Regions from separate parts of the Paenarthrobacter sp. 22069 genome, predicted to be linked through region 3. Evidence: riboswitches for the same ligand, from Rfam matches in the RefSeq annotation. Region 3 holds a riboswitch; each other region holds the start of a gene.

Region 1 (9,784 bases), on a different contig from region 3:
CTTACCGCAACGGCGGGTGGCCGGAGCATGCAGGGCGCGACGACGGCCAGCGGGTGGGTGCCGAAGACTAGGCGGCGTGGGGGTTGGACCGGCTACTGGACCGTGGCCGTCAGCCGGGCCACGTTGTCCACGTACCTGGCGGCGAGCGGCCGGTTGAGCCAGTCCGCCAGCTTGAGCTCATGGGAAATGTCCCGGTAGGTGTCCTCCACCGCCCGCATCTTGTTCACGATGTCCTCGCCCAGGAGCATCACGGAGACCTCCAGGTTCAGCGAGAACGAGCGCATGTCCATGTTGCTGGACCCCAGGACGGCCACCTCGTCATCGATGGTGAAGTGCTTGGCATGCAGCACGAACGGGGCCTTGTAGAGGTAGATCCGCACGCCGGCTTCCAGGAGGGCCTCGTAGTAGGACCGCTGGGCGTGGTGCACCAGGAACTGGTCGCCCTTTTCGGAGACGAACAGCTCCACGTCCACGCCACGCTGCGCGGCGGTGGTGATGGCGTAGAGCAGGGAGTCATCCGGAACGAAGTAGGGGCTGCAGATGGAGATCCGGTGCTGTGCGGAGTAGATCAGCGTATTGAAAAGGCGGAGGTTGTTTTCGGTGATGAACCCGGGGCCGCTGGGCACTACCTGGGCAGTGACGTCGCCCGGTTCCGGGTTCGCCGGGAGCTGCAGCTGGTGTTCCAGGGACTCATCGGTTTCGCTGAGCCAGTCGGTGGCGAAGACGACGTTCAGGGTGGTCACGATGGGGCCGCGCAGGCATGCCATCAGCTCCACCCATTCGCGGCCCGCCTTCCGGTGCCGGGGGTTGTTGTAGGAGGGCTCGATCAGGTTCTGGGACCCCGTGAAGGCAATTTCGCCGTCGACCACCATGATCTTGCGGTGGTTGCGCAGGTCCGGCCGGCGCCACTGGCCGTGGATGGGCAGCAGGGGAAGCATCCGCTTCCACTGGATCTTGCCCGCCCTGAGGCGCCGGAGCAGCCTCCGGTAGCCCTTGATGCGCAGCGTCCCGATGTGGTCGAACAGCAGGCGCACTTCCACGCCGCGTTCCGCAGCTTCCTCCATGGCGGTGAGCAGGTCATTGGTGACGTGGTCCGAGCTCATGATGTAGAACTCGGCGTTGACAAACTTCTTCGCCTTCCGGACGGCCTTGGTCATCGCCAGGATGGAATCCGGGTAGCCGGGGATGAGGTCCACGGTGTTGCCGTCCACCATGGGCAGCGAACCCAGCGTGCGGTTGAGTTCAGCCGCGGATTTCACCCACTCCGGGCCGGGATAGTCGCTTTCAACTTCCGAGAGGGCGCTGATTCCTGACCGCACCCGGTCGTTGACCTGCTCCTGCTGCGCCCGGCGCCGGCTTGAGAGCTGGAAGTTGCCGAACAGCAGGAACAAGACGATGCCCACGAACGGGATGAAGAAGATGCCCAGCAGCCAGGCCATGGCGGTGGTGGGGCGCCTGTTGCCAGGGATGATGCCCAGCGCCAGGACCCGGATGGCAAGGTCCGCGAAGCCCAGAAGCACCACAACCCACGTCGGCGCGGTGCCGGCAAGCGAAAAAGGCCACAACACGTCAATAACTCCCGGAGCGATTAGGCTCCGGAGGACGGTTTCCGGCCGGGGCACTACGCCCAGCTTATCCGCGGCGCCGCACTAAGCTGGTGCCATGACCTCTCCAGCCCCCGTGGTTCTCGTTTTCCTCGACCCTGATTTCCCTGACGGCCGCGTCGCGGATGCGTCCAAACCCCAGCTGCTGGTCACGGACCTCGGGGTCACGCGGGGCGACGGCGTCTTCGAAACCATGCTGGCCGTGGGAGGCGAGGTCCGGAAGATGCAGGCCCACCTGGACCGGCTCGGAAGCTCCGCCGAGGCCCTTGACCTGGACATCCCGGGCCAGGACGCCTGGCGGCGCGCCATTGCGGCCGCTGTTGCCCGGCACCGCTCGGAGAACCCGCCGGCAAACCCCGCCACGGACGAGCTGGTGGTCAAGCTGGTGGTGAGCCGCGGCGTCGAGGGCGCTCCCGCCCCCACCGCGTGGGTCCAGGCCTCTCCCGCGGGTGCTGCCGGCCGGCGGCAGCGGGAGACGGGCATCGACGTGATCTTCCTGGACCGCGGCTATGACAGCGACGTTGCCGAGCGTGCGCCCTGGCTGCTCCTGGGTGCGAAGACGCTGTCCTACGCCGTGAACATGGCCGCCCTCCGCTACGCCCACAAGCAGGGTGCGGATGACGTAATCTTCCTGTCCTCCAATGGCCGCGTCCTGGAAGGCCCCACGTCCACCGTGCTGCTGGCGCACGTGGAAGAGTCCGGCACCGGCACCCGGGTCAAACGCCTGATCACGCCACAGCTGGACAGCGGAATCCTTCCCGGGACGTCCCAGGGCGCGCTGTTCACCGCAGCGAAGGCGGCCGGCTGGGAATTGGGCTACGGCCCCCTGGAACCGCAGGACCTCCTGGACGCGGATGCCGTCTGGCTGATCTCCAGCGTCCGCCTGCTGGCGCCCGTCAACACGATCGACGGCAAGCAGATCGGCACGCCCTCGCTTCAGAAGGAACTGACAGCTGAGTTGAGCGCACTTTTCGCCGGTATCCACTAGGCGTGCGACAGGGCACGCCGTCCCTTTTCCCGCTGGAGTATCACCCGTAAGGTGTGGACCATGGACCCGCAAAACGTGCCGATCGAAAAATTGTCCTTTGACGACTGCTGGGAACTCCTCGCCGACGATATCGTGGGCAGGCTTGCCATCGTCGTGGACGGCCATCCCGAGATCTTTCCCGTCAACTACGTTGTCCATAGGCGCAGCATCGCGTTCCGCACGGCACCAGGCTCCAAGCTCTGGGGAGCCACCATGGAACGGGCCGCGGCGCTGGAGATCGACGGGTACGATCCCGCCACCGAAGTAGCGTGGAGCGTTGTGGCACGGGGCGATACCGAGATCATCGAGGACCAGGCCGAAAAGGACGCCGTGGACAGCCTCGGCCTCGAGCCCTGGCAGCCCGGTGAAAAGGCACATTATGTGCGGCTCAACGCCAAGGCGCTGACCGGGCGCCGGTTCAAGGTCAACCGGCCGGACGTTTGGAACACCCGGGCCCAGGACCGGCGACGGGCGTCGTTCGAGTAATCCTGGCGCCCGGCCGTATGTGAACAGGCTGCTTGTGAACAGTCTGCGGCCGTCAGACCCGGGAGGCCTGACGGGTCAGCTGTGCTTCCAGGCCGGACAGCAGGATGGTCAGTCCCTGGTCTAGTTCCATGGCGCCGTCGTACTCTGCGAGTGCGGGTGCCAGCGTGCGGAGCCTGGGGAATTCCTTGGCCGGCAGGCGGTGGAGCCCCAGGCGCAGCAGCACCTCGTTCTCTTCCGGGTCCACCACGTACTCCTGCAGTTCGTTCAGGATGTGCCCATACAGGAAGCCGTAGTAGGCCCGGTACACATGAAGCGCATCTGACGGTTCGAATCCCGCTGCCGCGAGCAGGGAAAGAATCTGCTCCAAGGGCCGGAGCGTGCCCAGCGGGCGCAGACCCAGCGGCGTGGAGAGCGGCCGGGTGACCAGCAACGGCACCACATTGGGGTGCTCCAGAGCCAGCTGGCGGAGGTTATGCGCGATGTTGCGCAGCTGCGCCTTCCAGTCCGGGTCCTCCGGGTGGATGGTGAGTTGGTTGAGCACGAGCTCAGACACGCCGTCCAGCAGGGCTGCGCGGTTTTCGGCGTACCGGTAAAGACTCATCGGGTCCCGGCCAAGCTCCTGTCCCAGCCGGCGCATGGTCAGTGCATCGAGCCCTTCGGCGTCCACGACTTCCAAGGCTTTCGCCAGCACCACGTCCCGGCTCAGCCTGGCCTTGCGGCTGGCTGTTGTGACGGTTTTTGGGGAAGCCATGTTGTCCATCCTGAATGCCGGGCGGGTCACGGAAGCGATTACTCCAGTCGCTTGCCGTATCTGTAGTCTACAGGTAAAGTCTACAGCGTAGACATACGGTGAGAGCGTCCCTGGTTCCGTTCTTGTGGACGGCATGGTGTTTATGAACCGCTGTCCTTGTGCAGGACACGGGATACCGCTGCTGTAGCCGAACGGTGGCACCGAGCACTGAGCGAAGGGAAGCCGCAATGGCACATTCGCAGTTCGACATCTTCCTGCAGGAAGCTACCCACTTTGACCAGGTCTCAGGATCCAACCTGGACCGTGACCGCCTCTATGGGCTTTACACGAGCTGGTGCTTCATCAACCAGCAGGCACCCGGCCCCGAATCGAATTTCTGGGCAGCCATGAAGCACAAGGTTTCACTCCGCCACAACGGGCTTCGGATGAAGGGCCCTGCCGCGGCCGACTACATCCTGAGCAGCTACCCGCGGCTGTCTTGAAACTCCGGCCCTCTCCGTAAGGGCTCCGGCCGGCCCTCGGAACATGATTTAATGCTGTGGCACTTGCGTGCCACAGCATTTTTCGTCCTGAACGCCTAGCCCGTCGCTGAAGCCGGCAGCGGTGTCCTCGCCCCATTCGAGCGCCGCCCCGAGCCATGGTTTTCCCGGTCAGGGGCGCCCGCAGCTGCCGGGCGGCATCGGCTTGCGCCGCACCTGCATCGGCTGCAGCTGCCAGGCCCACCAGGGCCAGAAGGCTGATGAGGAGCCCGGCCACCACGGAGACGAGGGAACGTGGACGGCTGCGGCGGACCGCGGGGTGCGACGTGTTTCCCCGGATGCTGACAAGAACCCCCCCCCCCGGCACTCATTGCTCTGGCGTCGGGGGTGCCCCACCCTAGGAACCTTATCGCCTTGGGCGCCTGCTGAATTACGGAACATGACGACGGCGGCGATGCGGGTTTTCGCGGCAGGTGTTACGTTTTTGGGGAGTAATGAGTACCGGTGTGAAGCCCTGACTGGCCGGTCGGCAACCCTCCCTTTCGCGGCGGGGTGCCTCAGGTGAATACTCGGCATATCGACCGATTCGAGCTGCAAGCGTGAAAGAAGGAGTTCCGTCATGTCTGACGCACCTGCCCCCGAGGAAAGACTGTCCTACCGCCTTATCAGCGGCGCGGACAACCGTGAATTCTGTGAGCGGATCTCCAACGCCCTTGCCGAAGGCTACGTGCTGCACGGCAGCCCGGCTGCAACCTTCAACGGCACCAGCGTGATCGTGGCGCAGGCGATCGTCCTTCCGTCAGCGATCGCTTCCGCAGATGCCGCCGTGGCCACCGCCGTGGACCAGCTCGACGCCGCTGGAGACCTCGAATTCGACGGCGAGGGGCACGCATGAGCTACGCAGGAGACCTGACCCCGGAGGAAGCCTGGGCCAAGCTGGAGCAGGGCGCCATCCTGGTGGACGTCCGCACGGAGGGCGAATGGGCCCACATCGGCATCCCGGACACAAAGGCCACGGACAACGATCCGCTGTTCATCCAATGGACCTTCCCCGGCGGCATCCCCAACCCGCGCTTCGTCCAGGACCTCAAGGAGCAGGCGCCGGAAGACCCGAGCGCGGAACTGGTGTTCCTGTGCCGCTCCGGCCAGCGCTCCATTGCCGCGGCCACCGCCGCCACCCAGGCCGGCTTCACGTCCTACAGCGTGCTGGAAGGCTTCGAAGGCGAGCCGGACCATTACGGCGAACGTACCGTCAATGGCTGGAAGAACCGCGGCCTGCCCACCAACCTCGGAAAGAACTAAGTGAGCTTCAACCAAGACGCCCCCGGCTGGAACCCCGACACACAGGCCGTCCGCGGCGGCCTTGACCGAACCAACTTCCAGGAAACGTCCGAGGCCATCTTCCTGAATTCCGGCTTCGTCTACGAGTCCGCCGCGGCAGCCGAACGCGCATTCACCGGCGAGGATGAGCGCTTTGTCTACTCCCGCTACGGCAACCCGTCGGTGGCCACATTCCAGGAACGGCTCAGGCTGCTGGAAGGCACTGAGGCATGCTTCGCGACGGCGTCGGGAATGTCCGCGGTGTTCACTGCCCTTGGTGCCCTGCTGGCTGCCGGCGACCGGGTGGTGGCCGCCCGCTCACTGTTCGGTTCGTGCTTTGTGATCCTGAACGAGATCCTGCCCCGTTGGGGTGTGGAGACGGTCTTCGTGGACGGCCCGGACCTGGACCAGTGGCGGGAGGCACTCTCCAAGCCCACCGCCGCCGTCTTCTTCGAATCCCCGTCCAACCCCATGCAGGAGATCGTGGACATCGCCGCCGTCAGCGAACTGGCGCACGCGGCCGGTGCAACGGTGGTGGCGGACAACGTCTTTGCCACTCCCCTGCTGCAGCGCTGTGGCGACCTCGGTGCGGACGTCATCGTCTACTCCGGCACCAAGCACATCGACGGGCAGGGCAGGGTGATGGGCGGGGCCATCCTCGGTACCAAGGAGTTCATCGACGGCCCGGTCAAGCAGCTGATGCGCCACACCGGCCCAGCGCTTTCCGCCTTCAACGCCTGGGTCCTGACCAAGGGCCTGGAAACCATGGGCCTGCGGGTCAACCATTCCTCCGCCACGGCCCTGCGGCTGGCAGAGTGGCTGGAAGAACAGCCGGCTGTGAGCTGGGTGAAGTACCCGCTGCTGAAGTCGCACCCGCAATACGCCCTGGCGGCAAAGCAGATGAGCGCCGGCGGCACGGTGCTGACGCTGGAGCTGTCTCCTTCCGCCGGGCGTTCGGCGAAGGAAGCGGCGTTCGCGCTGCTGGACGGGCTGCGCATCATCGATATCTCCAACAACCTCGGCGATTCCAAGTCCCTGATCACCCACCCCGCCACCACCACGCACCGCGCCATGGGGCCGGAGGGGCGTGCCGCGATCGGCTTGAGCGACGGAGTGGTCCGGTTGTCCGTAGGCCTTGAGGACCCTGAAGACCTTATCCGCGACCTGGAACAGGCACTGAAGCAGATCTAGCCGGGCTGGACGTCGAGGCGGATTTGGACGCTGTCACCAGCGCTGAGGTTTCTTCCGCGATCTCGTCAGCGATGTTCGCGGGAACGGTCAGGAAGTGCCATGGCGCTTCACCCGGGTGCAACCAGAGTTCAGCCTCAAATACGTACGACGGCGTCACGCGGCAGAATATGCCACGGCCACCTGGCAGGCGCCATGGGGCCAGCTACCTGACATAAGTCCAAAGGGTGCGGCAGCCGCTGCCTCCACTGCCTGCTGGGCGCACTGCCCGCTGCCTGTCGGATTCAAATGTCGGACCCTCGTTGGATGATGTGGGTATGGGAATCAGCATCGGTGTTGGGGCAGTGACGGAGGGTATCTCTGCCTCTGTTGCTGCCCTTGATGCGCTGGACCTTGAAGACGCTGTTCTGGATTCCGATGCTCATGGCGGCACTGACGTGGACGTGTTGCAGCGTCGGTACGAACTGCGGCTGGAACGGCTCGCGGTGGTGAAACGGCTCGAGGGCCAGCTCGCCGCGGTGAAAGCCCGCGATGTTGCCGACGCCGTGCAGATCCAACACGCGATGCTTGCCCCGAACGCCCCCGTACAGGAGCGCACCTATGCGGAGATGTCCGCCGTGGAGGAGATCGCCGGGATCCTGACCATCAGCTCCCCAGCTGCCAGCGCCCTCGTGGACCAGTCTCGCCGGGTCTCCTGCTTGCCGCCAGTGATGGATGCCCTGTCGGCGGGGGCCGTGTCCTGGCAGCACGCAAGAATTGTTGCCGACGAAACCGAAGGCCTCACCCCTGCCGGCGCCGCGGGTTTGGTGGCGCACTTCTTCGACCCCGACGCACCCAATCCCGCCCGCGGCGCCACCCCCGGCGACCTCATCCCGTCCCGGTTCCGGGCCAAGGTCCGTGCGTGGCGGGAACGCCACCACCCCGAATCGATCGAAAAGCGCCACGCCAAAGGAGTCGCAGACCGGCGAATGGAATACACCCCCGACCGCGACGGCATGGCCTGGCTCTCCCTCTACCTGCCCGGACACACCGCATCTGCCATCTGGAACCGCACCACCGCCACCGCCCGCGGACTCCAAAGCCCCGACGAACCCCGCACCCTCACCCAACTCCGCCCCGACATCGCAGCATCCCTCCTGCTAGGCGAGGGCAATACCGCTGAGCTTGGGAAGGTCCCCACCCCGCGGGCCGATGTCCTGGTGACCGTGCCGGTGTTCGCTCTGCTCGGTATCACGGATGAGCCGGCGGAATTGGACGGCTTCGGTCCCATCCCGGCATCGATGGCCCGGACACTGGTCGCGGACGGGGCTGATTCGTTTTACCGGGTGCTGGTCGACCCCCGCTACGGGGCGCCTTTGGAGATCGGCCGCACCCGCTACCGGCTCCCAGAGACCATCAAACAATGGATCAGGATGCGGGACCGCAGATGCACCTTCCCCGGCTGCAGCAACCACACCCCGGACAACGACATCGACCATGGGACCGCCTGGGAAGACGGGGGAAGCACCGGGATCAGCAACCTGGCCCAGCTCTGCCACAAACATCACCGGCTCAAACACAACTCCCGGTGGGTACCCGATACCGCGGCCCCGAATGAGCCACCAGGCTGGACCTCACCCACCGGCCGGCACTACACACCCGACCACCCCACCCCCGAACCAACCCACTGGCCGCCAGGCACGCTGCCCGGGCAGCGAAGTCTCATGGAGGAAGCACTTCTGCAGCTCCTCGCTGCCTAAATCCGCAGCGCCAGCTCGGGAGGGCACGGTCGAACACGCGGGCAGAGTTTTCTCGCTCAGCCTGCTTCGCGATAGATCATCGGCTCTCCGCCGGTGGCAACAATCGCTGCCCTTAGGCCTACATTGTTTGTTTTGTCGCCTGCTGCTTAGTGGGAAGCGAAGCCAAGGCCAGGTAGCGCATCACCAGGGCGGCTGAAATCAGCGCCGCCGAGAACGGCAGGCACCCCTGGGCGGCCAATACATAGACTTGCGTCAGGGCAAAGAAGAAGCCGTTTGAACCGTTGAACGTCTGAGTGCCCAGCGTCTGCATGAACGTATTTGCGAACAAGAGAATCAACAGACCAATAGCGCCCAGGACCACTCCTGCCCACAAAGTACGCCGGTACAACGTCGACTTCGGGTTTCCAGTCATTCCATCCCCCAAGGAAAGGGCAGCTCATGCTGCCGCCGATGACTCACCTAAGCACGGCGTGCCATCCCTTACAAGCGGGATGTCCGCGAGGACCGTCTCAGGCCTGGCGTACGCGCAGCAGCTCCGGCGTTGTCCCCACCTCTGACAGGTCCAGCGAACCGCGCATGGTGACGTGGACGGCCTGGCGGACCACAGCGCCGAACCCCATGTCCTCCGGCGGCGGCCCGGCCAGGGCCTTGTCGCGTGCACGGCGTTGTTCGGCCGCCCCTGTTCCGCGGGCGATGATGTCCTCCACACCCTGCCGTGCAAGGGCCAGCTCGCCCTGTTCGTCCAGCACCGGCGCCAGGTAATCAACCAGCGAACGGACTACATCCGCCGCGGGAGCGGGCCGGAAGTTCCCGAAGTCCAGGAGCTCACCGCTGAGCCCCTCGCTACTGGCCTGCCAGGACGCCATCCGCAGCAGGACAGTAGGCACCGGTGCCGGATCGACATCCTCGCGCCACTCCCGGCTGGCGGATTCCACCAGCGCCCGGACCAGCACCGCGATCAGAGCGGCGTCCTCGGCCCGAAGGCAGACATCCGCCACTCGGACTTCCACGGTGGGATGGTTGCGGGAAAGCCGGGCATCGAAGTAGAGCATGCCCTCATCGAGCATGACGCCGGTCTCCAGCAGTCGGGTGACCACGCGGCGGTAAGCGGCGTAGGTGCCGTAAATGCCTGCAGGCCCTGCTGTAGGCCATCTGTTCCAGGCCTGCGTCCGGTAGCTCTCGAATCCGGT
Region 2 (9,784 bases), on a different contig from region 3:
CCACATGGGAGTGCAGCTCGAGGGCATCGACGAAGCGCTTGCCCGCCTCCGCCCCGCCGGCCAGGTTGAAGGAAACAACGGCGCCAGTCCCTTTGGGCCCGTACTTGCGGCCACGCTCGTACCAACGGCTGGACGGCAGCCCCGCGTAGGCGACCGATTCGACGTCGTCCCTTGCCTCCAGCCAGCGCGCCACTTCGGTGGCGTTGGCAACATGCCGTTCCACCCGCAGGCTCAACGTCTCAAGGCCCTGCGAAATGAGGAACGCGTTGAACGGTGATACCGCCGAGCCGAGGTCCCGCAGCAGCTGGACACGGGCCTTGAGGATGTAGGACAGGTTGGCGCCCAGGGCGCCGTCCGCTCCGAGGTCGCGTGCGTAGACGAGTCCGTTGTAGGTGGGGTCGGGGGTGTTGAAGCCGGGGAACCGGTCCGGATCCTTGCTGAAATCGAAGTTTCCGGAGTCGACGATGACGCCGGCGATGGCCGAGCCGTGGCCGCCCAGGTACTTGGTGGCAGAGTGGATCACGATGTCCGCTCCCCATTCAAGGGGGCGGATGAGGTACGGGGTGGAGAGGGTGTTGTCCACGATCAGGGGGACGCCTGCCTCGTGGGCCACCCGGGAAATACCCTCGATGTCCAGGACGTCCTGGCGCGGATTGGACACCACTTCACCAAAGAAGAGCTTGGTGTTGGGCTGCACGGCGTCGCGCCACTGGTCCAGGTTGTCCGGATCGGCCACGAAAGTGACGGAGATGCCGAACTTCTTCAGCGTGTGGGCAAAGAGGTTGTAGGTTCCGCCGTAGAGGCTTGGGCTGGCCACGATGTGGTCGCCGGCCTCGGCAATGTTCAGCACCGCGAACGTTTCGGCGGCCTGCCCGGAGCTGAGGAGCAGGGCAGCCAGGCCGCCCTCCAGGCTGGCAATCCGCTGCTCCACGGCGTCCTGGGTTGGGTTGCCGATGCGGGTATAAATGGGGGCCAGTTCGGCCAGGGCAAAGCGGTTGGCAGCGCTTTCGGCACTCGGGAACACGAAGGACGTGGTCTGGTAGATGGGCAGGGCGCGGGCTCCCGTGGCACTGTCCACTTCCTGGCCGGCATGGATTTGGCGGGTTTCGAAGGACCATCCGTTGGACATTTCAGTCTCCTGTGACATGGGCCCGGCATGCTCGGAGCAGTGCGGGCCGCGCTTGCTTCCGGCTTTTGCCGGACAGCCAGGTCTTCACCCGGGGCACCCCACCGCGGATGGAGGGTTGCCGGCCAGCGAGCCGGGGCTTTGCGCTGGCGCTCATGACCTGGGCTCAGTCTAGGAACCGGATAGTTGCCTCGGAAAGCATTGTGACGAACAAGGTCTTCCGGCGGCCGTGCCGGGTGCAGCGATGCCGATGCCACGGTCGGTGCCGGGCCTGCCAACGAGCGTGCCCAACAGGAAAAATGCTAGTAAGGCTGCCCTTAGCTGAGAGCCCGATCACAAAGTGCCAAGATGTTCGCATGCGCATGGATCACGTCTCTTACGCCTGTGAACACGATGGCCTCGCGGCCACTACCGAACGTATTGCAACTGCCCTCGGCGTTGAGGCAGTGAAGGGCGGGGTGCACCCCCGGTTCGGAACCCGGAATATGATCATCCCGCTCGCCGGGCACAAGTATCTTGAAGTTGTGGAGGTGCTGGACCACCCGGCATCGGACAAGGCACCGTTCGGCCAGGCAGTTCGTGCCCGTTCCGCAGCCGGTGGCGGCTGGATGGGCTGGTGCGTCGAAGTGGACGACCTCGCCCCCTTCGAGGAACGCCTTGGCCGCGCTGCCGTGAACGGCAACCGGAAGTTCCCGGACGGCCGCGAACTGGTCTGGAAGCAGATCGGCATCCTGGGGCTCATCGCGGATCCCCAGGTCCCGTACATGCTCAAGTGGGAGGGCGATCCGTCGCTGCACCCGTCCAACGCCTACCCAAGCAACCTCAAGATGAGCTGCCTCACCATTGCCGGTTCCGCTTCGCGCGTGACCGAGTGGCTGGGTGAGCCCGTGGAGAAGCCGCTGGAGGATGTGGCGGTGGAGTGGGTTGCCCCGCATGGCACCCCGGGCATCCTGTCGGTCACGTTTGAAACAGCCAGCGGAGCCGTCACCATCTGACCATCCCTGCGTCCCGCAGCCTGCGGGATCTGGCTCTCCGGCACGTGCCCGGATTCGCTTCGGCCGCCATCGGGTGGTGACAACGGCGTCACCACCCGATGGCGGCCGAATTCATTTAACGAGTTCCGGGTGCCTGTGCCTGCGTGGGCAGCTTTTCGACTCTCATTGTCGGACCCTCGTTGGATGATGTGGGTATGGGAATCAGCGGTGGCGTTGGGGCAGTGATGGCGGGTATTTCTGCCTCTGTTGCTGCCCTTGATGCGCTGGACCTTGAGGATGCTGTTCTGGATTCCGATGCTCATGGTGGCACTGACGTTGATGTGTTGCAGCGGCGGTACGAACTGCGGCTGCAACGGCTCGAGGTGGTGAAACGGCTGGAGGGCCAGCTCGCCGTGGTGAAAGCCCGTGATGTTGCCGACGCCGCCGAGATCCAGCACGCGTTGCTTGCCCCGAACGCCCCTTTGCAGGAGCGGACCTACGCGGAGATGTCGGCCGTGGAGGAGATCGCCGGGATCCTGACCATCAGCTCCGCCGCGGCCGGCGCTTTTGTGGACCAGTCGCGCCGGATCTGCTCCCTGCCGCCGGTGATCGACGCTTTGGCCGCCGGGGCCATGTCCTGGCAGCACGCCCGCATCGTTGCGGACGAAACCGAGGGCCTCACCCCTGCCGGCGCTGCTGGATTGGTGGCGCACTTCTTCGACCCCAACGCCCCCAGCCCGGCCCGCGGCGCCGCCCCCGGCCAGCTCGTCCCGTCCCGGTTCCGGGCCAAGGTCCGCTCCTGGCGCGAACGCCACCACCCCGAATCGATCGAGAAGCGCCACGCAAAGGGAGTCGCTGACCGGCGGATGGAATACACCCCCGACCGGGACGGCATGGCCTGGCTCTCCCTCTACCTGCCCGGCCACACCGCCTCAGCCATCTGGAACCGCACCACCGCCACCGCACGCGGACTCCAAGGCCCCGACGAACCCCGCACCCTCACCCAACTCCGCCCCGACATCGCAGCATCCCTCCTCCTCGGAGCCAGCCTGAAGCCCGGCACAGAGGAAGACGGGCACGCCGCAGGCACCACCGGCACGCAGAATGTCACCAGGATCGGGAAAGTCCCCACCCCGCGGGCCGACGTCCTGGTGACCGTGCCGGTGTTCGCCCTGCTCGGTATCACGGATGAGCCGGCGGAATTGGACGGCTTCGGTCCCATCCCGGCATCGATGGCGCGGAAACTCGTAGCGGACGGCGCCAACTCGTTCTACCGGGTGCTGGTCGACCCCCGCGACGGTGCACCTTTGGAGATCGGCCGCACCCGCTACCGGCTCACCGAGGCCATCAAACAATGGATCAGGATGCGCGACCGGAAATGCACCTTCCCCGGCTGCAGCAACCACACCCCCGACAACGACACCGACCATGGGACCGCCTGGGAACACGGGGGAAGCACCGGGATCACCAACCTGGCCCAGCTCTGCCCCAAACACCACCGGCTCAAACACAACTCCCGGTGGGTACCCGATACCGCGGCCCCGAATGAGCCACCAGGCTGGACCTCACCCACCGGCCGGCACTACACACCCGAACACCCCACCCCCGAACCAACCCACTGGCCACCAGACACCCTGCCAGACACTGGTGCGAGGCCAACTGTCGAAAGCGCACTGCCCCATGCCCCGACTCCACCGGAGCTGACCAATCAGTCGCCAACCTCAGTCCGACCCGGAACCGAACAACAACACCCGGGGGCACAGGAACTGGAGGACCTGCACTGGCTCCAGATCCTCGCCGGGATGCCCGCCTGGCCGGACCCCCCGCCCGAGGAACCACCGGGAAACAATATGGTGGACACCGACGACCTTTGCTGCACCGATCCCCTGTGGGACGACTTCTACGCCCTGCCTTTCCGGTTGCCGGCCGACCCACAAGCCAGCTTGCAACAGTTGCTACCGCACACCTGACATTGGCACTCCAGCCTGCTCACGACGGGAAAGCAGCTCTTTTACAGCTGAATCGCGCGGCTGGATGCCTCGCGCGCGCATCCCGGTTTTTCGGGCCGAACAATTAGCGGGCCGCAGAAGGCTCACAGACCGGAGACATTCACCCCAGGCCCACGGCCTTGCCAAAGAGGCTGAAGCCCACAAAGGCCACCATGTCCAGCAGGGCGTGCGCGATGACCAGGGGCATGACGCGGCGCGTGCGGGTATACAGCCAGGCGAAGACAATGCCCATCACGGCATTGCCGATGAAAGGTCCGAAGCCCTGGTACAGGTGGTAACTGCCGCGCAGCACTGAACTCACACCGATGGCCAGCGGCATACTCCAGCCGAACTTGCCGAAACGGTCCAGCAGGTAACCCACCACAATGACTTCCTCGAGCACTGCGTGGCGGACAGCCGAAAGAATGAGGACGGGGACGGTCCACCAGTAGGCATCGAGGGCGCTGGGGATGATCGCCGTGGTGATTCCCAGGGCACGGCCGGCGGCATAGAGGCCCAGTGAGGGGATGCCGATCAGCGCGGCCAGACCAAGCCCCTGCAACAGGTCCCGGCCCGGCCGCGCAAAATTGAAGCCGAGTTTCCGAAAGGCTGATCCGGCGTTGTGGTCCTCACCGGGCCCCGCCTGGCGCTGGTCGGTCAGGAAGTAGAAGACCAGCAGCACCGGTACCAGCGCGAAGATGATGTCCAATAGCTGGTACGTCAGGTCGAAGTACTCGCGCGTGCTCTGCGAGCGGTTCAGGGTGGACGTACCCTCGGCCAGTGGCGCCCGGGTCATCTTGTCCAGCAGCTGCACCACGGAATAGACAGCCGACTGGCCCAGGGACAGGCCCAGGACGATCCATACTTCAAGCCGCAGGCGGCGGCGGGAGGGAACCAGCATGTTCCCATCTTGCCTTCAGTTTCTGGATCCGGGCTGATGGAGCGGAAGGTGTCAACTAAAGTGCACGCAAGCCGCCGTGCGAAGCATGGATCAGGCGGGGGCGACGATGACTTCCGTACCGTTGGCCTCAAAGGCGGCTTTGTCGCGTGCGGAGATGCCGGAGTCGGTAATCAGCCGGGTGAAGTTGTACCCGTCCATCGTGGCAAAGGCCCGCACCCCCACCTTCGAGGAATCCGCCAGGACGTAGGACACCCGCGCCCGGCTGGCGAGCAGGGCATTGACGGACGCCTCCCCCTCCCCCGTATTGGTGGGCCCGACTTCGGGATCGATGCCGTTCACGCCAATGAACGCGATGTCCAGCACCACCTTCTGCATGATGATGTCCGTATAGGGGCCCACCAGCTCGTAGGACCGCGGGTTCAGGATGCCGCCGGTTACCATCACCTTGATATTGGGCCGGACCGCAAGCTGGCCGGCGATGTTGATGGCATTGGTCACCACCGTGAGCGTCGGCTGGTTGGAGGGTGCGTTCAGGTCCTCCCGGGTGGCCAGGATCTGCGCAAGGGCGGTGCTGGTGGTGCCCCCGCAGAGACCGATCACCGCACCCGGCCGGATCAAGGCAGAGGCGCACTGCGCGATCTGTTCCTTGGCTTCCGCGTGGTCGTCGCGGTTGTATCGTCCGGGCAGGTCGTATGCGAGGGCGCCCGTGGTGGCGCCTCCCCGGGTCCGCGTCAGCAGGCGTCGCTTGGCAAGGCTGTCCAGGTCGCGCCGGGCCGTGGCAGGGGAAACGTTGAGGGTGCTGACGATCTCGTCGACTTCAACCTGGCCGGTCTTGGCCAGCAGGTCAAGAATTGCGGTCAACCGGTCAGTTCGCGTCATCCGAGGGCCTTTCAATACACCAGCCACCGCATCCAGTGACGTTTCTTGATTGTATCCCATGGGAAACAATCAAGAACAATCAAAAGTGCAGAAGTGGTCTACCGCTGCCGAACGCCGGCCCGCCACACAGCGTACGTCAGGGGCATGCCCGGGCGGTAAGCGAGGTGCGTCGCGGAGGGCGCATTCAGCAGGTGCAGGTCGGCGCGGTGTCCGATCGCAATCGAGCCCACGGCGCGTTCGCCATCGGCGTCCCGTCCGGTCTCCCGGTGCATGGCCAAGGCGCCGCCGTAGGTGGCAGCCCTGACTGCCTCGTGCACGCTGAGGTGCATCTGCAGGACGGCAGTGGTCACGCAAAAGGCCATCGAGCTGGTGTATGACGTGCCCGGGTTGCAGTTGGACGCGAGTGCCACCTGCACTCCCGCATCCAGCAGCGCACGGGCGGGGGCCAAGGGCTGGCGGGTGGAAAGGTCGCAGGCAGGCAGGCAGGTGGCCACAGTGCCACGCTCGCCTGTTCCTGCGGCGGCATCCCAGCCGGACCAGGAGGCAGCCAGGGCCTTGACGTCCTGCGCGGCAAGGTAGTTGACGTGGTCCACGCTCGCGGCCCCCACCTCCACGGCCAGCTGCACGCCGGGGCCCTCACCCAACTGGTTGCCGTGCAGGCGCAGGCCCAGGCCGGCCTCGCGGCAGGCCATCAGCACCCGGCGGGACTGCTCGGCGTTGAAGGCACCCTCCTCACAGAACACGTCGGCCCATTGGACGTAGGGCCGCACTGCGGCCAGCATCGGACCGCAAACCAGGTCTGTGTACGCTTCCGCATCCTGGCCGGCGGGAACCAGATGGGCGCCAAGGTACGTCACCTGGTCGGCGACGGTGGAGGCTATGCGTGCGCTTCGTGCCTCGTTTTCGATGTCCAGTCCGTAGCCGGTCTTCGTTTCGAGATAGGTGGTTCCCTGCGAGACAGCTTCGGCAACCCGGCCCATGGCCAGCCGGGTGAGGTCGTAATCGGAGGTCGCACGGGTGGCACCCATGGTCACAGCGATGCCCCCGGCGGCGTACGCCTCCCCCGCCATCCGGGCTTCGAATTCGGCGGTGCGGTCCCCTGCGAACAACAGGTGCGTGTGCGAATCCACCCACCCGGGAAGCATCGCCCTGCCGCCGGCGTCGACGGCGTCGTCCGCCGCGGGAGCATCGGCCGAGGCCCCGATCCAGGAGATCCGCTCCCCCTCGACCACTACCGCCGCATCCTTGAGGACCCGGTGCTCGAGGTCCTGGGTCATCAATTCGGCAATGTTGGTAATGAGGGTGCTCATGGAACCATTCTTCAGCGCCGAATGGACCAGCGGGTGGCAGCCAGGGCGCGCGCTGTCCGGGATTCCGGACCTTCGCTTCCGGCTGACAGGCCCTGTGGCCCGGCGAGAATCTGGTCCGCTGCCAGTTCGGCCATGGCAGCAGAGGTCTGGAACCCGTAGCCGCCCTGGCCGGCAAGCCAGTAGAAGCCCGCGGCCTCGGCATCGAAACCTGCCACCGGAACCCCGTCGGCGGCTTCCGTGCGCAGGCCGGTCCAGGCCCGGCGGATCCCCGTGATGCCCAGGCTGGTGAACGAGTTGAGCTTCTCCACCAGTCGTTCCACGTCACCTGGGCGGGGGCGTGCATCCTCGGGCCCGCTGGGCACCGTTTCCGACGGGGAGATCAGCACGTCAGCCCCGTCCGGCCGAAAGTAGAACGAATTGTCGGCGGCGGCCACCATGGGGGTGTCGGCCGGCAGGGGGTGGCCGACGGCGGCAATCGCCGCAGTGCGCCGGTACGGCTGTAGCCCCAGCTTCTCGACGCCGCTGATCACCGCCAGCTCGTCCGCCCACGCGCCGGCCGCGTTGACCAGGACAGCGGTTTCGAGTCCCTCCGCTCCGGCGCCCACCTGCCACCCGGATCCCAGCCGCTGCGCCGAGTGGACCCGTGCGCCCGTGATGATGTCGACACCGGCGGCAACGGCCCGTTTGCGGTGCCCGGCCAGCAGCAGGGGTGCGTTGCAGCCAAATGAGCCGGTATCCAGCCCGGCCGCCGCAAAGGTTCCCGGTAACAGGGCCGGGCACAGCTCAAGCGCACGGTCGACAGTGATGGGCTGCATGTGGCCGCTGGCTTCCGCGGACACATCCGCTTCCGAGCCGATGAGCATGAAGCTGCGCGGCGTCAGGACCGGTTCCGGCAGGTGCCGGTCCAGGGCTGCCATCAACTCGAGGGTCCGGACCGTGAGTTCCTGCACCACGGGAGGCCCGTAGCTGGGGATCAGCTGGCGGGCGGAGCGGGAGGACGTGTGGTACGCCAGTTCCTGCTCCGCCTCCACCAGCGCCACGCTGCAGCGTCCGGCCAGCGCGGCGGCCAGGGACAGGCCGGCAATGCCGCCGCCGACAATCAGGACATCGTAATGTGCTGCCATCGGTCCATCCTCGCAGAGTTCATGCCCCTGGCGCTCCCGTCAGGCTGCTGCCTCGGCACGGCTGGCGACAAAGGCACCAACGCACGCTTCGACGTCGTCCGCTGAATGTGCGGCGGACAGCTGCACCCTGATCCTTGCGGCACCCCTAGGGACCACGGGGAAGCTGAAGGCGGTGACAAAGACGCCGTGCTGCAGCATCCGGTCGGCCACCTTCGCGGCCATCACGGCGTCGCCGAACATGACCGGGACGATCGCGTGTTCGCCTGGAAGCAGGTCAAAGCCCTCCTCGGTCATGCGGCGGCGGAACAGGCCGGCGTTTTCGAACAGGCGGCGGCGCAGGTCGGCCGAGTTCTCCACCAGGTCCAGCGCCTTCAGGGTGGCGGCCACAATGGCGGGCGCCAGGGAGTTGGAGAACAAGTACGGACGGGCCTTTTGCCGCAGCATGGCGACGATTTCGCGGCGGCCGGATACGTACCCGCCGGACGCCCCACCGAGTGCCTTACCGAAGGTACCCGTGTAGATGTCCACGCGCTCGGACACGCCGGCGTGCTCGGGGGTGCCCGCACCGGTCCCGCCCATGAACCCCACCGCGTGGGAATCGTCCACCATCACCAAGGCGCCGTATTTCTCGGCAAGGTCGCAGATGGCCTCGAGGGGGGCCAGGTAGCCGTCCATGGAGAACACGCCGTCGGTGACGATGATGGTCCGGCGGGCGTCCTGCGCCTCCTGCAGGCGTTCTTCCAGTTCGGCCATGTCGCGGTTGGCGTAGCGGTACCGGCGTGCCTTGCACAGGCGGATGCCGTCAATGATGGAGGCGTGGTTCAGGGCGTCCGAAATGACCGCGTCCTCCGCACCGAACAGGGACTCGAAGACACCGCCGTTGGCGTCGAAGCAGCTGGAGAAGAGGATGGTGTCCTCGGTGCCGAGGAAGGTGGAGACCCTGGCTTCGAGCTCCAGGTGCAGGTCCTGGGTGCCGCAGATGAAGCGGACGCTGGCCATGCCGAAGCCACGCTCGTCCATGGCGGCCCTGGCTGCACTGATGATGTCCGGGTGGTCCGCCAGGCCCAGGTAGTTGTTGGCGCAGAAGTTCAGGACGTCCGCGCCGGGGCCGCCGATCCGGCCCGCGGTGATGTGGCTGGACTGCGGCGAGCTGATGGTGCGTTCGGTCTTGTAGAGCCCGGCGGTGCGGATTTCTTCCAGCTCGTCGTGGAGCTGGTCCTTGATGGAGGTGTACATGGGTTTCCTTACAGTCGGGTCTTAAAGCCGGGTCCAGTCGAGGACGACTTTGCCGCCCACGCCGCTGCGGGCGATCTCGAAGCCCTTTTCCCAGTCCGTGGCGGGCAGCGTGTCCGTGACCACCGCGGAGATGCCGGCGTGGAGGACCGGATTGGACGAGAGCATGGCGCTCATGGCGTACCAGGTTTCAAACATTTCCCGGCCATAGATGCCCTTGAGCGTGAGCATGTGGGTGACCACCTTGCC
Region 3 (9,784 bases):
CCGATCCTAGATCCTGGACAGCGGCAGCGCACCGCACCACGGGCGTTCACCCACGGCGTAGCTGCGCCGGGACTGGATGGGCCACAGCAAACGTTGATTCCCGTAAAGCCCCTGAAAGAGGGGTCACAGCCGAACACGGCACCGCATTGGAGGTGCGCCATGGACCAGGCTCGGGAACCCATACCGGACCGGGACGAGGACCTGCTGGACTCGTACTCGCAGACGGTGATGCGGGTGGCGGCAGCAGTCACGCCGCACGTTGCAGCCATCGAAATGACCGCCCAGCGCCGCAACGGCCGGGTCAGGGTGGGTGCCGGCTCTGCCGTCCTCTTCACGGAAGACGGCTACCTGTTGACGAACTCACACGTGGTGGCCGGTACGCGGCAGGGCTTTGCCGTGTTCGCCGACGGCAGCAGGATGGAACTGGAACTGGTGGGCGCCGATCCGTTGTCCGACCTGGCAGTGGTGCACGGCTCCCGTCCCAAGGTCCGGCCTGCGGAATTTGGCGACGCCGAGTCCCTTCGGGTGGGTCAGCTGGTGGTCGCGGTGGGAAATCCGCTGGGACTTGCAGGGTCGGTGACTGCGGGGGTGGTCAGCGGCCTGGGCCGCGCCATTCCGGTCTGGTCGGGCGGCAACAGGCGGGTCATCGAGGATGTCATCCAGACAGATGCTGCGCTCAACCCGGGAAATTCCGGCGGCGCACTGGCAGACACCCACTCAAGGATTGTGGGCATCAACACCGCGGTGGCGGGCGCCGGCCTGGGCCTGGCCATCCCGATCAACGCCACCACCCGCAGGATCATCTCCGCACTGCTGACGGACGGAAGGGTGCGGCGCGCCTATCTGGGCCTGGTGAGCACTCCCATCCAGCTCGGGCCCAGCGCAGTGATCCGCACAGGCCAAAGGCAAGGGCTCCGCGTCGTGGAAGTGCTGCCGGGGTCACCTGCCGGCAAGGCGGGGCTGTCCGCGGGAGACATCATCGTCACTGCCGGCGGCCACCCCGTCAGCAACGCCGAAAGCCTGCAACGGCTCCTGTTCGCCGACGCCATCGGCCAGCCCCTGGATGTGGCCGTGCTGCGCGACGGCACCGAATTGCACCTGGCCGCCGTTCCGGAGGAAATGACGGCCAACGGCACGGCATAACCCCCGACGGCGGCAGTAACGCCGGGTGGTCACGGCCGGCATGCACTGCCTGGCCTCCCATCACCCGGGCACGGGCCTACCGGGGCGCTTCCACGTCCGCGATGCCTACGAAACGCGTCCCCACGCCGTCGTACTCGCTCCGGACCCAGCCGGGACGGACAGCGGGAACCTCGGACGGTGGGTGATGCCCGCACACCACATAGGTGAAGTCCGGCCACCACTTCTTGGGACGTGCCGCCTCCTCATAGCCACAGACGGCGCACGCAAGATGCACCCAGACGGGGCGCTTGCCCGTGCGGTTGGCGCGTGACTGCACCAGCCAAGGAGGGGGATTGTCAAGGATGGCGCGCAGATCCTCCTCCGCCATCCATTTGGGCAGGCCGTGGCGCTGTGCCATTTCAAGCGGAACATCAAGGGCTATTGCTGCGTCACGTCTGCTGATCATCACAGTCCACCATACGGGAGTGGACGGCATCTGCCGCCGGGGGCCGGGGGTAGGCCGGCTGGTGGGTCACCTTTTGGGTCAGCCAACGAGGGCGATGCCGGCTGCGGCGGCGGCAAAACCGAGCGCGAGGTTGGCCCCCACATTCAACGCCGCCGAACCGAAGCGCGCTTCGCTGAGCAGCCGGATTGTCGCGGTGCTCCACGAGCTGAAAGTCGTGAGGCCACCGGCCAGGCCAGTGGCAAGTCCCAGCTGCCACTCAGTGCCCAGCCCCAGCCGGCCGGTCACCCCATGGGCGAGGCCGATGATGAAGCACCCCACGACATTGACCACCAGGGTGGCCCAGGGCCAGTGCAGCCGCCCGCGGCTGCCGGTGCGGACGCTGCGGATGCTGCTGTGATGGGCAAACCAGCTGTCGATCCCGAACCGCAGGAGCGCCCCCGCCACGCCAAACAATCCCACCAGGGCGGCGGCGGTCATGGCCGCCCGTCCCGGTTCCGCGAAATGAGCCTGCCGCACCGCCACCCCGCACCCGCGGAGGCAAGGCCGAGGACCAGGGACAGGCCCAGGTAGGCCGTCCACACCGGGTGGGCGCCGGCGCGCGCCAGCTGGTCGGAGGCGAGGATGACGGCGGAAAAGGTGGTGAACGAGCCCAGCAGGCCCGGACCGATCCCGGCACGCAGCCAGAACGCAGTGTGCGGCCGCGCCATCCAGACGGTGGTCAACGCTGCCAGGACGAAGCTGCCGCTGATGTTGATGCCAAGGGTTGCCCAGGGGATCGAGCCGGGCAGGTCCGGAAAGGCCAGGCCCAGCCCGTACCGCAGTTCGGTGCCGATCAGCCCGCCGGCAGCCACAGCGAGCCAGGCACGGCCTTCGGGCATCGCCACGTCAGTTGCCGTCCAGGACGCAGCCCGGATGGGGGGTGTCACCGGAGACCCACAGCGCGGAGGCAATCTCATCCGCAAGGTCGTACTCTCGGGAGCCGTCCGGACCGCTGATCCGCACGACCAGTGCGCCACCGAACGGCTTCCTGCCCAGCACCTCCACCTCGGCGTCCAGGTCAATCTCCTGGGCCGCGAGGTACCTCAGGAGTTCGGGGTTGTCGTCGCTGATCCGGGTGATCCTGCCCGTGTGCCCCTGGTCCAGCCCGGCGAGGAGGTGCGCGTGCGGCATCAGCACCTGGCCGTCCGCCGTGGGAATTGGGTCGCCGTGCGGGTCCCGGCGGGGGTTCCCGAGTTTGGCCGCGACGCGTTCGATGAACGTATCCGAGACCGCGTGCTCCAGCTGTTCGGCCTCGTCGTGGACCTCATCCCAGCTGTAGCCCAACCGCTGGACCAGGTAGGTCTCGATCAGGCGGTGGCGCCGGACCATGGCCAGGGCCAGCCGCAGCCCTGCCTCGGTCAGTGTGACGGCGCTGTAGGGCTTGTGGTCCACCAGGCCCTGGTCCTTGAGCTTGCGGACCATCTCCGAAACCGAGGAATTGGCCACCCCCAGCCGCTGCGCAAGCTGGGAGGAGGTGATGGGCTTGTCCTGCCATTCCGTGAAGGAATAGATGACCTTGACGTAGTCCTCGATCGAGGAGGAGGGCGCGCTGGTCTTCACGCCTTCAAGCCTACCGGCTCGGCGCATGCGGCACGGGAGGCAGCCGTCATGCCTTGGCGGCCCGCCAGGCAAGGGCGAGGTACGGAAGGTCGAGTTCCTGGCCGTGGCCGTAGGCAAGGTGCTCGTGCAGGTACCAGTCGAGGTTGGCCAGGACCTTGGCCCGCGTCGACTCGCCCGCCCGCAGGTAGTAGCTGCGCGACTTGGTCAGTTCCATCAGGTCGGTGGTGGTCACCTTGTCCTGCCAGTGCGTGACGTGCCCTTCGAGCCCGCGGAATTCGGGCCCCACCACGGGTTTGTGGCCCGGCCGGTACACATCACCGGCGTGCATGATCCGGGAGAGCCGGTGAACCCACGGGATGGAGGTGTCCAGCTGGTTCCAGACCAGACCGAGGGTCCCGTCCTGCCGGAGGACGCGCGCCAGTTCGGTGCTTGCCGCGAGGGGGTCGCACCAGTGCCACGCCTGCGCGACGGTGACGACGTCGAAGGACGCGTCGGGCAGGCCTGTCGCCTCGGCAGTCCCCGCCGCAGCCGTGGCGGCTGGATAGTGTTCCTCGAGTTGGGCGAGCATGTCCGCGGAGGGGTCGACGGCGGTGACGTCCAGTCCCATGTCCAGCAGCAGGGCAGTGAACTTTCCGGTTCCGGCGCCGACGTCCAGGGCATCGTGGGCGCCGGCGGGAACCAGCCACCGGGCGGACTCCTCCGGATAGCCGGGCCGGACGCGCTGGTAGTGCCTGCCGCCGTCCTGAAAGCTTTGTCCAAGCTCCCGGCGCCGCCCGTGATCGAGCCTGGGGCCACCCCGAACCACGTGCGGTCTCCTTCAGTCAACGCCCTGCAGTACCTTAAGAATCTACCGTATCTGCAGTGCCGGAAGGGTTAACGCCAGCAGCCCGGGGCTGCCGGACCTGCTGCAGGCTTAGTCGTCGATGCAGGGCGCGGCACCTGCGGTGCCGGGGGTGTTCGGTGCCCAGTGCGGGTAGGTGCGGGTGTCGTTGGCCGGTACCCAGCGGCCCGCGTCCACCACGTAGTCCCAGCCCAGCCCTTTGCTGCGGAGTGCCTGGATGCCCGCCAGGAGGCGCTCGGCGTCCTCCAGCCGGGAGCCGACGCCGAAGCTTGCACGCAGGGAACCGGAGGGAAGGCCCAGGCGCTTGAGCAGGGGGTGGGCGCAGAAACGTCCGTCCCTCAGGCCCACGCCGTGCTCGGCTGACAGGTAGGCCGCCACCAGTCCTGCGTCGTAGCCCTCCACGGAAAAGTTCACCACACCGATGGTGTCCGTTTCCGGGTTCGTGTCCTTGAAGATCTGGTGCACGGTTACGCCGTCGATGCGCTGCAGGCCCTCAACGAGGAACGAACGGATGGCGGATTCGTGGGCATGCCACCGGTCCTGGTCCAGCCCGGCGATGACCTGGGTGGCGCGGGCCAGGGTGGCAGCGCCCAGCACGTTCGGCGAGCCCCCCTCATGGCGGGCCGGCCCCGTGGCCCAGCTGACGCCGTCGAGGCGTGCTTCCTTGACGGCGCCGCCGCCGGCAAGGTGGGGTACGCCGGCATCCAGCCAGTCGGGCCGTCCCACCAGGACGCCTGCACCGAAGGGTGCATACAGTTTGTGGCCGGAGAACGCGAGGTAGTCGACGTCGTCCGCACTGATGTCCACCCGGCGGTGCGGTGCGAGCTGGGCCGCGTCCACCACGATCCGGGCACCGTGCTGGTGGGCCAGCGCGGCCAGGGCCCGGATGGGAAGGATTTCGCCCGTGACATTGGATGCGCCCGTGACCGCCAGCAGGCACACCCCGCCCTGCTCCAGTTCGGCGCGCACGGCGTCCAGGGTGCCGGCGATGGTGTCCGCGGCAACGATGCTGCGGTGCGGAACGCCCTGCCACGGCAGCAGGTTGGCGTGGTGTTCAATGTCCAGGTAGAGGACATCGCCGGCGGCGCGGCCGTCGGCCACGGGCAAGCAGCCGGCCAGCAGGTTCAGCGAGTCGGTGGTGTTGCGGGTGAAGATGACCGAATCATCCGGACGGCCACCAACGAAGTCGCGGACAATGCTGCGCGCGTTCTCGTACACGGAGGTGCTGATCTGGGATGCGTACCCCGCGCCGCGGTGGACGCTCGCGTAGTAGGGGAGGATCTCGTTCAGGTAGGCGGACACCAGCGACAGGGCCGGCGCGGACGCACCGTAGTCCAGGTTCGCGTAGCGGACATGGCCGCCGGCAATCAGGGGAGCCTGGATTTCGGCACCGGTGACGGCGGCAAGGGGCCGGCCCGCGGCCGCATGGCGTGCATCCGGAACGGGAGCTTCGGCAATAGCGTGCTGGGGGGAGACGGTGGCAGTTGTCACAGAGACCTCACTTGACTACAGGACTCCGGCATAAGGAATCCGCGCTTGCCGTATCCGCTCCGGACCGGCCTGGTCGTCACCCGGGGCACCCCACCGCGAATGGAGGGTTGCCGGCCAGCAAACCGGGGTTTTGCGCTGGCACTCGTGACCTGCATAAAAGCGTAGGACATCGGGCGGCCAGGACTGAAGCCGCGGCAATTGTTAAGGGTTTTGTTACGCGCCATCGAAGAAACGACGCCGGACACCCCCTTGCGGAGGTGTCAGGCGTCGCAAAATTCGTGGAAGACCGGAAACGGCAGCCGTTACAGCAGATCGTCGAGGTACGGGTTCAACCTGTGCAGTACCTCGGAGTGCAGGATCGAATTCGTGGCCAGAGCGTTCCCACCGAACGGCCCGTCCTCACCTTCCAGGGAGGTGAACCGGCCGCCGGCCTCCACCACGATGGGCACCAGTGCGGCCATGTCGTAAAGGTTCAGCTCCGGTTCGCAGGCGATGTCAACCGAACCCTCGGCCACCATGCAGTAGGACCAGAAGTCACCGTAGGCCCTGGTCCGCCAGACGTCCTCGGTGAGGCCGAGGAATTCGTCGAGGTTTCCCCGTTCCTTCCATCCCGTGAGGCTGGAGTAGGACAGGGACGCGTCAGAGAGGCTGGACACGTTGGAGACCCGGAGCCTGGTGGCGGCAGCCAGCGAGCGTCCCATGTAGGCGCCCATGCCCTTCGCCGCCCACCAGCGCTTGCCGAGGGCCGGCGCGCTGACCACACCGACCACGGGCTCGCCCTCGTCGACGAGGGCGATCAGTGTGGCCCAGACAGGCACGCCGCGGACAAAATTCTTGGTCCCGTCAATGGGATCGATGATCCAGCGCCGCGAGCCGTGGCCGGTGCTGCCGAATTCCTCGCCCAGGACGGCATCGCGGGGACGGGAGCGGGAGAGCTGGCCACGAATGGCTTCCTCGGCGGCCTTGTCGGCGTCGGTGACCGGCGTCAGGTCCGGCTTGGTCTCAACGTGGAGATCCAGGGCCTTGAAGCGGCTCATGGTCTGGTCGTCCACGGAGTCGGCCAGGACATGGGCCAGGCGCAGGTCATCGTTGTAGCTCGAAGCGGGTTGGATCATGGTTCCAAACTACCGTCTGCCGGCGTTTCTGCCGGGAGAACGCGTCAGTTGACGCTGCCAAGCTCCTTGGTTTCCTGCGCTTCCATCCTTGGATCGGTACCGAGCAACCGACGCAGGGACGCCAGCCGGGCCGGGCCAGTGGGTCCTGCATGTCCGCCGCCCACCCAGTCGTCGAGGCCGCAGTTCACCGCGGTTGCCGTGTGCTTGCAGCCGCGTTCGCAGTTCTCGATGCCGGGGGAGAGGTCCGGGAAGGAACGCAGGATCCGGTCCGGGTCCACGTGGGCCAATCCGAAGGAGCGAATGCCGGGGGTGTCGATGATCCAGCTGCCGGGCGGGGCGGCCGCCAGGCGCAGGGCCAGGGCGGAGGACGACGTGTGCCGGCCCCGCCCGGTCACCGCGTTGACTCCGCCGGTGGCCCGTTCGGCGCCGGTCAGGGCGTTGACCATGGTGGACTTGCCCACACCCGAGTGTCCGAGCATCACCGTGACCTTGCCGTCCAGGTGGGCCCGGAGGGCAGCCACGGCCGCGATGTCCAGCCGGGCCGAAAGACCGTCGTCCGAGCGCGCGTCGATTCCAGAGGCCTGGGCGTCGGCTGTCCGGCTGATGATCACCGGGAAATCCAGGTGGGTGTAGTTGGACAGCAGGTCCGCTGGATCCTTGACGTCGGCCTTGGTAACCAGCAGGATCGGCTCGATGCCGGCGTCGTAGGCGGCCACCAGGGCCCTGTCGATAAATCCCGTCCGGGGCTCTGGGTTGGCTGCCGCCACAACGATCACCAGTTGGTCGGCGTTGGCCACGACGGCGCGCTCAATGGGGTCGGTATCGTCGGCGCTGCGGCGCAGGAGCGTGTGCCGGTCCTGGATTTTCACCAGGCGTGCCAGCGTATCGGGGGCGCCGGACACGTCACCAACCAGCGACACAAAATCACCGGCAACCACCGGTGAGCGGCGGAGCTCGCGGGCCCGGGCCGCGACAACCACCCGCTCGTCCTCCGAGTCCTCATCCACCACCGCTGTGTACCGGCCGCGGTCCACCGTGATGATCCGTCCGGTCACGGCATCGTCATGGCTGGGCCGGTCCTTGGTGCGGGGCCGGGAGCCTTTCTTGTTCGGGCGGACCCGAACGTCTGATTCGTCCCAGGAATCAGTTCTCCGCGCCACTGCCGCGCCCCTCCGGTCCGGCTGCGGACGCCTGCTGCGCCAGCATGCCTGCCCACAGTTCCGGGAAATCGGGCATGGTCTTGGCGGTGGTGGCGATGTCCTCCACCTGCACGCCTTCCACAGCCAGTCCCAAAATTGCCCCTGCGGTGGCCATGCGGTGGTCGGCATAGCTGTGCACGACGCCGGCGTGCAGCCGGGCCGGGCGGATCACCAGCCCGTCAGCGGTCTCTTCGGCGTCACCGCCGAGCCGGTTAATCTCCGCCACCAGGGCTGCGAGCCGGTCCGTTTCGTGTCCGCGGAGGTGCGCAATTCCCGTGAGCCGGGAGGGACCGCTGGCCAGGGCACACAACGCAGCGACCGTAGGCGCCAGTTCGCTGGTGTCCGCGAAGTCGCCGCCCCGGATCTCCGGGCCGCCGGTGACGGTGAGGACGCTGTCTTCCAGAGTTACGGTGGCGCCCATGCTTGCCAGGATGCTGCGCCACAGGTCTCCCACCTGCTGGGTTTCCGTTGGCCAGTTGGGGATCCGGACCGTGCCCCGCGTGGCCAGGGCCGCCGCCAGGAAGGGCCCGGCATTGGAGAGGTCCTGTTCGATCCGCTGGTCGAAGGCCCGGATTGGGCCCGGCGCCACCACCCAGTGGTTGGGGACGGAGTCGTCCACGGACACGCCGGCACCCCGCAGCACGGCCACGGTCATATTGATGTGGTCAAGGCTGGGGACCGGCTTCCCCACGTGTTCCAGGTGCAGGCCTTCGTCGAACCTGGCGCCCACCAGCAGGAGGGCGGAAACGAACTGGGAGGAGGCGCTGGCGTCGATCACCAGGTGGCCGCCGCGGACTGCGCCGTTGCCTTCCACCACGAACGGGAGCGACGACGGCGCGCTGCCGTCCTCCGCCGAAACGTGCACACCAAGGGCCTTCAGGGCCTCAATGATGGTGCCCATGGGCCGCTTCCGCGCGTGCGGATCGCCGTCGAACTCGCTGGTTCCGTTGCGCAGCGCAGCGAGCGGCGGGACAAACCGCATGACGGTGCCGGCCAGCCCGCAGTCGATGCTGGTGGCTGATGGTGCTGCCGCGGCGGGCAGCGGCACCACTTCCAGGTCCGGACCAAAGGCGCCGTCCCCGGGGACCTCGGTGATGGTGGCACCCAGCTGCCGGAGCGCATCGACCATCAGCGCCGAGTCCCGCGAATGCAGGGGAGCGCGCAGGCGGGACGGGCCGTCCGCAAGGGCTGCCAGGACCAGGTACCTGTTGGTCAGGGACTTCGATCCGGGCACCGTGACGGTGGCATCGACGGGCCGGGACGCAAAAGGTGCGGCCCAGTGCTGGACAGGGGCCCCGTCACGGGTGGCGGCTGGTGCGGTCATTCGTGCTTATGCTCCCGTGGCGTGCTTGGCGGCGCGGCGCACGGCTTTGTCCGCCTTGTTCAGCTTCTTTGTGGTGGTCCGGCGCGCGTCGGCAGCGAGGTGCGAGGCGTTCCTCCGCGCGTCGGTGGCCAGGTGCTCGGCACGCCAGGCCAGGCCGGGCTTGCCGGCGGTGTCCACGGATGCGAGCAGGGCGCCGCCGCCCAGCGAGAGATTCTTGAGCAGCTGGTTCCGCCGGTTGTCGCGGCCTTCCTTGCTGCTGATATCCGCGCTGCGCCACTCCACAAAAGTGTTCAGGAGGGAGATTACCGTCAGCAGGCCTGCGGAGAGCCGGGAAAACTTGCCAAGCCCGAACAGGACTCCGGCGCCTACCTGAGTTCCACCGATCACCCGGGCAAGCGTCTTTTCGTTTGCCTGGAAGGGCAGCGAGGCCGCAGCCTTGCGCAGCAGCGGGGAGAGCTGCTGGGCGGTGTCATCAGAGTTCTTGAGCTTATCCAGTCCGGCAAGGACGAAACTGGAGGCAAGCATGGGCCGGGCGAGCGTGCGGACAAAGGACATGGATTTCCTCCTGGATGGACGAGCCGCGGCAAGCGGCGGAGTCGGTCCTAGTCTTGCACTTTTGGGGAATAT

The links. Region 3 has a riboswitch for S-adenosylmethionine ahead of ACTJK0_RS02440 (aminotransferase class V-fold PLP-dependent enzyme). Riboswitches for the same ligand answer to the same signal wherever they lie in the genome.
Region 1: it holds a riboswitch for S-adenosylmethionine, as region 3 does, so the genes downstream of both, ACTJK0_RS05675 (DUF1737 domain-containing protein) here and ACTJK0_RS02440 (aminotransferase class V-fold PLP-dependent enzyme) in region 3, are expected to answer to the same signal.
Region 2: it holds a riboswitch for S-adenosylmethionine, as region 3 does, so the genes downstream of both, ACTJK0_RS11360 (bifunctional o-acetylhomoserine/o-acetylserine sulfhydrylase) here and ACTJK0_RS02440 (aminotransferase class V-fold PLP-dependent enzyme) in region 3, are expected to answer to the same signal.

The regions. Positions count from the first base shown of each region.
Region 1 is NZ_JBQEQF010000005.1:125,241-135,024, forward strand. Features, by position in the region: gene ACTJK0_RS05645 (multidrug effflux MFS transporter) at 1-71, shown strand, start outside; gene cls (cardiolipin synthase) at 93-1,568, opposite strand; gene ACTJK0_RS05655 (aminodeoxychorismate lyase) at 1,663-2,592, shown strand; gene ACTJK0_RS05660 (pyridoxamine 5'-phosphate oxidase family protein) at 2,653-3,117, shown strand; gene ACTJK0_RS05665 (TetR/AcrR family transcriptional regulator C-terminal domain-containing protein) at 3,170-3,868, opposite strand; gene ACTJK0_RS05670 (hypothetical protein) at 4,096-4,350, shown strand; SAM riboswitch class IV at 4,838-4,953, shown strand; gene ACTJK0_RS05675 (DUF1737 domain-containing protein) at 4,967-5,242, shown strand; gene ACTJK0_RS05680 (rhodanese-like domain-containing protein) at 5,239-5,649, shown strand; gene ACTJK0_RS05685 (O-succinylhomoserine sulfhydrylase) at 5,650-6,858, shown strand; gene ACTJK0_RS05690 (DUF1905 domain-containing protein) at 6,821-7,015, opposite strand; gene ACTJK0_RS05695 (DUF222 domain-containing protein) at 7,173-8,594, shown strand; gene ACTJK0_RS05700 (hypothetical protein) at 8,713-9,006, opposite strand; gene ACTJK0_RS05705 (glutamate--cysteine ligase 2) at 9,104-9,784, opposite strand, start outside.
Region 2 is NZ_JBQEQF010000012.1:38,252-48,035, reverse strand. Features, by position in the region: gene ACTJK0_RS11360 (bifunctional o-acetylhomoserine/o-acetylserine sulfhydrylase) at 1-1,147, opposite strand, end outside; SAM riboswitch class IV at 1,173-1,287, opposite strand; gene ACTJK0_RS11355 (VOC family protein) at 1,489-2,121, shown strand; gene ACTJK0_RS11350 (DUF222 domain-containing protein) at 2,316-4,070, shown strand; gene ACTJK0_RS11345 (CPBP family intramembrane glutamic endopeptidase) at 4,210-4,989, opposite strand; gene ACTJK0_RS11340 (DeoR/GlpR family DNA-binding transcription regulator) at 5,080-5,868, opposite strand; gene hutI (imidazolonepropionase) at 5,967-7,178, opposite strand; gene ACTJK0_RS11330 (NAD(P)/FAD-dependent oxidoreductase) at 7,190-8,302, opposite strand; gene ACTJK0_RS11325 (glycine C-acetyltransferase) at 8,342-9,538, opposite strand; gene tdh (L-threonine 3-dehydrogenase) at 9,560-9,784, opposite strand, start outside.
Region 3 is NZ_JBQEQF010000002.1:200,623-210,406, reverse strand. Features, by position in the region: gene ACTJK0_RS02470 (trypsin-like peptidase domain-containing protein) at 160-1,143, shown strand; gene ACTJK0_RS02465 (hypothetical protein) at 1,220-1,588, opposite strand; gene ACTJK0_RS02460 (FluC/FEX family fluoride channel) at 1,667-2,065, opposite strand; gene ACTJK0_RS02455 (FluC/FEX family fluoride channel) at 2,062-2,466, opposite strand; gene ACTJK0_RS02450 (metal-dependent transcriptional regulator) at 2,474-3,187, opposite strand; gene ACTJK0_RS02445 (class I SAM-dependent methyltransferase) at 3,234-3,992, opposite strand; gene ACTJK0_RS02440 (aminotransferase class V-fold PLP-dependent enzyme) at 4,101-5,519, opposite strand; SAM riboswitch class IV at 5,556-5,669, opposite strand; gene hisN (histidinol-phosphatase) at 5,822-6,634, opposite strand; gene rsgA (ribosome small subunit-dependent GTPase A) at 6,679-7,794, opposite strand; gene aroA (3-phosphoshikimate 1-carboxyvinyltransferase) at 7,778-9,157, opposite strand; gene ACTJK0_RS02420 (DoxX family protein) at 9,164-9,712, opposite strand.